Regions from separate parts of the Vibrio sp. Vb0937 genome, predicted to be linked through region 3. Evidence: predicted binding sites of a transcription regulator. Region 3 holds the regulator's gene; each other region holds the start of a gene.
The links. Region 3 encodes PurR, which represses purine synthesis genes. Its sites were predicted from a motif close to TNANGNAAACGTTTNCNTNA; they were not measured.

Region 1 (2,273 bases), on a different contig from region 3:
AGGCAGTACGCCAAATGCATCGGCTGATAGGAAGATCACTTTATTCGCGTGACCGCCTTTTGATACTGGCTTAACGATATTATCGATATGGTAGATAGGGTAAGAAACACGTGTGTTTTCTGTTTTCGAACCATCATCAAAGTCGATAGAACCATCGCCACGTACTGTTACGTTTTCTAGCAGTGCATCACGACGAATTGCGTTGTAGATGTCCGGCTCCGCTTCTTTCGAAAGTTTGATGGTTTTTGCGTAACAACCACCTTCGAAGTTGAAGACACCGTCATCATCCCAGCCGTGCTCATCATCACCAATTAGCGCACGTTTAGGATCAGTCGACAGGGTCGTTTTACCCGTACCAGATAGACCGAAGAATACCGCTACATCGCCATCTTTGCCCATGTTAGCGCTACAGTGCATTGATGCGATGTCTTTTAGTGGAAGGAAGTAGTTCATCATCGCGAACATACCTTTCTTCATTTCACCGCCGTACCAAGTACCACCGATAAGTTGCATGCGCTCAGTTAGGTTAAATACGGTGAAGTTTTCTGAGTTCAGGCCTTGCTCTTCCCATTTTGGATTAGTGCATTTTGCGCCATTCATTACTACGAAGTCTGGTTCAAATGTCGCTAACTCTTCTTCTGTCGGGCGAATAAACATGTTTTTAACGAAGTGCGCTTGCCATGCGACTTCTGTGATAACACGAATGCTCAAACGTGTATCTGGGTTTGCACCACAGTAACCGTCAACAACAAACAAGCGTTTGTTAGAAAGCTGGTTTGTGACCAGTTCTTTTAGCTCGTCCCACACTTCAGGAGTGATTGGCTTGTTATCATTTTTCACTTGATCAGACGTCCACCACATATGTTCTTCTGTCGTAGCGTCTTTGACGATGTATTTATCTTTTGGTGAGCGACCAGTAAAGATGCCAGTGTCAACGGCAACCGCACCTAGTTCAGTAACCACGCCGCGCTCATAACCGGTTAGGTCTTCACGCGTTTCTTCCTCAAACAACATTTCGTAGCTTGGGTTGCGAATAACCTCTTTTACGTTATGCAGTCCGTGCTTGGTTAGATCAAGTGTTGCAGCCTTAGTATGTTCCATAACGGTCATAGGTGCTCCTTATAAGGATTTTGTAGGGATTTTGTAAGAATGTTTTAATTTTAATCTGCTCACCATGCTAGCAACGGGGCGGGGAGAAAACAGGGAGATAGCTCAAAATTTACCCATGATTTCAATAAGGTTTTAGGTAACCCGTCACATATTGGTGGGAATAGTCTATCGTGCACGCAATCCTTTGCGCTAGGGCAAAATCATTATTAATTGTTTAAAATTAAGCAGTTGTTTTATTACGCTTGAGGTTAGTTATTACGAGGGGTTGATCACAAAAAGGCCAGCATTAAGCTGGCCTTTTGTAGGGTAAATTACGTGCTTGATAAGCTATGTAAATTAATGCAGGGTTTTCTTGTCCGTAGAAGCTTGTGCATACAGTTCAGTGACTTCAGATTCGTCGAACGTATAAGTTGTGCCACAGTAATCACAATGTAAAGAAACTGATCCAACTTCTGCCAAAATGTCATAAATTTCAGCTTTCTCAACGGTGATGATTGCGGCACCGCTACGCTCACGAGAACAGCCACAATGGAACTCGACAGGTTGCGGCTCGTACAAACGTACTTTGTCTTGGTTATATAGTCGATACAATAACTCGTTCGCTTCTAAACCAAACAATTCTTCATCTTTTACTGTATCAGTGAGCTGCTCTAGATGTTCGAAATCATCTGGAGAGCCAGTGCCGTCAGGGATCACTTGAATCAACATACCTGCTGCGTGTGCTTTGCCTTCATGCTCACCAGTGCGGATCCATAGGCGCGTTTTTAACTGCTCTGAGTTTGCAAAGTAGCCTTCTAGCACTTCTGCTAAAGTGTCACCTTCTAATCCAACGACACCTTGGTAACGCTCGCCGTTTTTCGGTTCGATAGTGATCACAAGGTAGCCCTTACCCATTAGATCGTGAATGTTTGCGTCATCGGCAATATCGCCTTCCCAGCGAGCTACACCACGAACACGTTGGTTATGGTCACCGTTGATAACGGCAAGAGACACAGGACCGTCGCCTTGTAGCTGGATGGTGATCGAACCTTCGAACTTAAGAGTGGCAGTTAAAAGAGTAGTTGAAACGAGTAGCTCACCCAGCAGTTTCTCTATTGCTGCCGGATATTCCTTGCTGGAGATAACACGTTGGTACGCTTCATCCAATTGTACCAACTCGCCAC
Region 2 (2,273 bases), on a different contig from region 3:
AAATCTATGCAGAAATCATCGGTTTTGCCAGCAACTGTGATGCCGCACACGTCACTCAACCACAGATGGAAACCATGCAAATCTGTATGGAAATGGCTTTGCAAAACGCGGGCATTCCTGCTGAGAAGATCGACTATGTATCTGCTCACGGCACTGCCACCGACCGCGGCGATATTGCGGAAAGCAACGCAACAGCGAATGCTCTGGGCAAAGTGCCAATCAGTTCACTCAAGAGCTACTTTGGCCACACACTAGGCGCCTGTGGCGCGATTGAAGCGTGGCTAGGTTTAGAAATGATGCACACAGGTTGGTTTAACCCAACGCTCAACCTAGAAAACCTCGACGAGCAATGTGGCGATTTAGACTACATCGCTGGACAAGGTCGAGAGCTGGACGTGAAATATTTGATGAGTAACAACTTCGCCTTTGGCGGCATCAACACCTCCATCATCTTTAAAAAGATGTAATTCCCTTAATAAATGCAAAAGCGCTGGTTAACCAGCGCTTTTTTGTTGGTGGCTATCCAGATTGCTAGAAATTGCAATGGCTAGAATGCCATTCAAAAGTTGTAGATAGAGTGGCAATTACAGCCAAAAACCTAAAAACGACAAAGCCCCGACAACTCAAAGAGTTATCGGGGCTTTTGAATAAATGGCACGCCCTATTGGATTCGAACCAATGACCACATCCTTAGAAGGGACGTGCTCTATCCAGCTGAGCTAAGGGCGCGCTACAGGGACAGGATTATACGAGTTCAAACGGGTAAATCAACGGGTTTTCATAACATTCTGATCTGAATGCCTAAAAAAAGTCCATTAAAACGCTTAATGTTCAAAAACACCACAAAGCAAACGTTTGCGTATGGATGTTGATAAGAAATTCTGCGACAATGCGCCGCAGATAATCTGCCTTCTTAATTTATAAGGAAAGTCATGACTGCTCAAAATATAGACGGAACTCTCATTTCCCAAACTGTTCGATCTGAAGTGGCTGCACGTGTTAAAGCACGTGTTGAAGCTGGGCTACGTGCTCCTGGTTTAGCAGTGGTTCTAGTTGGTGAAGATCCTGCTTCTCAGGTTTATGTCGGTAGCAAACGCCGCGCATGTGAAGAAGTTGGGTTTGTTTCTAAGTCTTTTGACCTTCCTGCGTCTAGCTCAGAAGAAGAGTTACTAGCTCTGATTGATGAATTAAACAACGATGATGAAATTGACGGCATTCTAGTGCAATTACCCCTTCCTGCGGGCATAGACACAACACATGTTTTAGAGCGCATTCACCCAGAGAAGGACGTGGATGGCTTCCATCCTTACAACGTTGGTCGTCTTGCGCAGCGTATTCCAAAGCTTCGCTCTTGCACGCCAAAGGGCATCATTACCCTACTCGACCGTTACAACATTGAGCTACGTGGTAAACATGCGGTTGTGGTTGGCGCATCAAACATTGTTGGTCGTCCAATGACACTTGAGCTGCTGCTTGCGGGCTGCACAACAACAACATGTCACCGTTTTACCAAAGACCTAGAGAGTCATGTGCGTCAAGCTGACGTTGTCGTGGTTGCGGTTGGTAAGCCTAACTTCATCCCTGGTGAGTGGATTAAAAAAGGCGCAGTGGTGGTCGATGTCGGTATTAACCGTCTTGATTCAGGCAAACTAGTTGGTGACGTGGAATACGACAAAGCACGTGAAAGTGCGAGCTTTATTACTCCTGTTCCTGGTGGTGTTGGCCCAATGACCGTCGCAAGTTTAATTGAGAACACAATGCTCGCTTGCGAACAGTTCCACACAGACAAATAGCGTAAAACTTCAGATACGAAAAAGGCTCCGCAAGGAGCCTTTTTGCTAATTGTTTATATCTATTTCAATTACAGACTTAAAATCACGCCCGCAATAGAAGCGCTCATTAAGTTCGCCATGACACCAGCGATAATCGCACGGAAACCATGCTTAGAAACAAATGCACGCTTTTCTGGTACCAAAGAGCCCAACCCACCAATCAGCATCGCCATGCTTGAGATGTTTGCAAAGCCACACAAAGCAAACGTCACGATTGCTTGTGAGTGTTCACTAAGTTGAGACTTCACTTCTGCAAGCTGGATGAAAGCGACGAACTCATTCACCACAATCTTGTTACCAATCAGCGAGCCTGCTGTGGTTGCTTCTTGCCATGGTATACCCAACAACCAAGCGACTGGCGCAAACACAAAACCTAGGATGAGCTCAAAACTTAAGGGGGTCCCAATAAGATCACCTATCCAGCCTAACATGCCGTTTAGC
Region 3 (2,273 bases):
TAGTACTTTGTAACGACTGGAAAGCCACGTTTTTTATAAACGTAAGGCTTTAGCCCTTGTTTCTCGAAGTCAGATGAAGTTTTTTGGTCTGCTCTGATATGAAGCTGATTGTTTACCACTAGTGCAAACATTGTTTCATCAGCGAATAGTCCGAAGCCACCAAACATTGAGCGCGACTTGATATTACCAAGTGCCTCAAATAGCTTCATAGAGTCTTTGAGTATCGGTTTATCCATGTTTTGTTATCTCGGTGTAATTAATATTACGCCACCAAAAGTCAGGTCCGAGAGAGTAGCAAACATGCGTAAAAACAATGTCATTACAGAGTAAAGTCATTGCTTACACACTTGCCATCGGTAACCCCGCTACCTTCCATATCGTAATATGGTTCAGGCCGGAGGCTTTGCGTCCCACTCTTTCGAATGGTTTGCCCTGTGCGTGACACAATGAGCATACTTCTTATATTGAATTAACATCACGGTTTAGCGTTAAAAGTGTGATTTCGGTTCAATAAAAATGATAGATTGAATGCTCTATTTTGCATATGGAAAGGTGCAAATTGGCCTTTGAAAAGGAGTTCTTAATATATATTACATTTATATAAAACAGGGAGTTAACGTTAGTCAATTGTTATTAGAGTGGTGTGAAGTATTAGAGAATGCTTAATTTTTCCAAAAAAATAAGCGCCCCTGTAGAGCGCTTATTTAACACGGTTAAATACAGTGAAATTTAGTTCATTTTTTTCACAGTATTTCGAATTACAAGCTCAGGTTGCATTTCGAAAATTCGTTTTTCGTGTTCTTTATCTTTGATACGCTCAAGTAGAATTTCGAATGCATTTTTACCAACACGACGTTTAGGTTGGTGGATAGTCGTTAGCGGTGGAGAGAAGTATTCCGCAAGCTCTATGTTGTCGTAGCCGATCACTGAAATATCTTCAGGAATTTTGATCCCGTTTTGTTGCAAGCGGCTCATTAGGCCTAGAGCCATTGTGTCGTTAAAACAGAATACCGCCGTCGGGCGCTTGTCCATTGCGGTAATTTTATCTGCAACTAATACGGCCGTATCACATTCAAAGTTACCTTCAAGGATCCAGTCTTCATTTACAGCTAGGTTCGCTTCGCTCATTGCGCGACGGAAACCTGCAATGCGCTCTTGGCAAGCAAGCTTTTCAAAATGACCGCTTAGACAAGCGATATCCGTATGACCATTGTCAATCAGATGTTTGGTCGCAATGTAGCCACCTTCTTCTGAGTTATCCATGATTTTGTCTGCTTGCGAGCTCTCTGGGCCCCAATCCATGACCACTTTAGGAATGTCCGCATGACGGTCAAGCATCTCTTTTAGTTCTTCGGTTAAGTCAGAACACATCACTAGGATGCCATCAACGCGCTTTTCAGCCAGCATACGAATGTAATCGCGTTGTTTTTCGTAAATCCCGCCTGTGTTACATAAAATCAGAGTATAGCCTTGGCGGTAACAGTAGCTCTCAACGCCATCAATCACTTCTGAGAAAAATAGGTTAGTTGATTGAGTTACTAACATGCCAATCGTACGAGTTGAGTTGCATTTTAGGCTGCGTGCAACGGCACTTGGCGCGTAATTCAGCTCGTCAACGGCTTTCATTACTTTTTCTTGCGTTGCTTCTGCAACGAAACGCGTTTTATTGATAACGTGCGAAACTGTCGTAGTGGAAACGCCGGCTAAGCGAGCAACGTCTTTTATCGTGGCCATAAATGGTGTCCTGTATCGAGCTACTGAAATATGTCGTATTGGATGTACCTGATGCTCTAATGGTTTCACACCTAGCAATATAAAATTGGCGCTAAGTGTCTCGGCAGCGGTTGATCCAAGTGCGACAAAAGGGTACGTAGCAGCATCGGTCGATGAATTTTATCTTTTTTCTATCTGATGAGAAATTGCCATCAACCTGTTAAGAAAACACAAAAACCGCTATATTTCAGCGGTTTACATATAAATCATATTTAATCGTTTGCGCTCACATTTTAGCCCTATGTGGACTGACTAGCAATGTTTTCAGCAAGAGATTTGTGTATTTGAAGTCACATTTTGACTGCTAAATAACCAAGCGTCTTTGCGCTAAGTTAAGGCAAACGAATATTATACCCAAGTTACTTACAATTGGTCACTTTCAGGCATACAGGAAGCCCGATAGGCAGGCTCCCTAAAAATAGGCGGCAATTATTCACCAAGAAGGTAGGCGCTGTCTAGTTTACAAAATGCAACTAATAGTTTCGCGACACTCGAGTAAA

Region 1: a site for PurR is predicted at 1,283-1,302, ahead of pckA (phosphoenolpyruvate carboxykinase (ATP)). Genes of this name have one in related genera too.
Region 2: a site for PurR is predicted at 844-863, ahead of folD (bifunctional methylenetetrahydrofolate dehydrogenase/methenyltetrahydrofolate cyclohydrolase FolD). Genes of this name have one in related genera too.

What each region holds. Positions count from the first base shown of each region.
Region 1 covers NZ_JAWOTK010000010.1:119,944-122,216, reverse strand. The annotation lists gene pckA (phosphoenolpyruvate carboxykinase (ATP)) at 1-1,110, opposite strand, end outside; gene hslO (Hsp33 family molecular chaperone HslO) at 1,447-2,273, opposite strand, start outside.
Region 2 covers NZ_JAWOTK010000029.1:24,862-27,134, forward strand. The annotation lists gene R7P67_RS20485 (beta-ketoacyl-ACP synthase) at 1-467, shown strand, start outside; tRNA gene R7P67_RS20490 (tRNA-Arg) at 653-729, opposite strand; gene folD (bifunctional methylenetetrahydrofolate dehydrogenase/methenyltetrahydrofolate cyclohydrolase FolD) at 933-1,793, shown strand; gene R7P67_RS20500 (NupC/NupG family nucleoside CNT transporter) at 1,862-2,273, opposite strand, start outside.
Region 3 covers NZ_JAWOTK010000003.1:95,789-98,061, forward strand. The annotation lists gene R7P67_RS07305 (TfoX/Sxy family DNA transformation protein) at 1-236, opposite strand, end outside; cyclic di-GMP riboswitch class I at 353-442, opposite strand; gene purR (HTH-type transcriptional repressor PurR) at 730-1,734, opposite strand; gene torD (molecular chaperone TorD) at 2,203-2,273, opposite strand, start outside.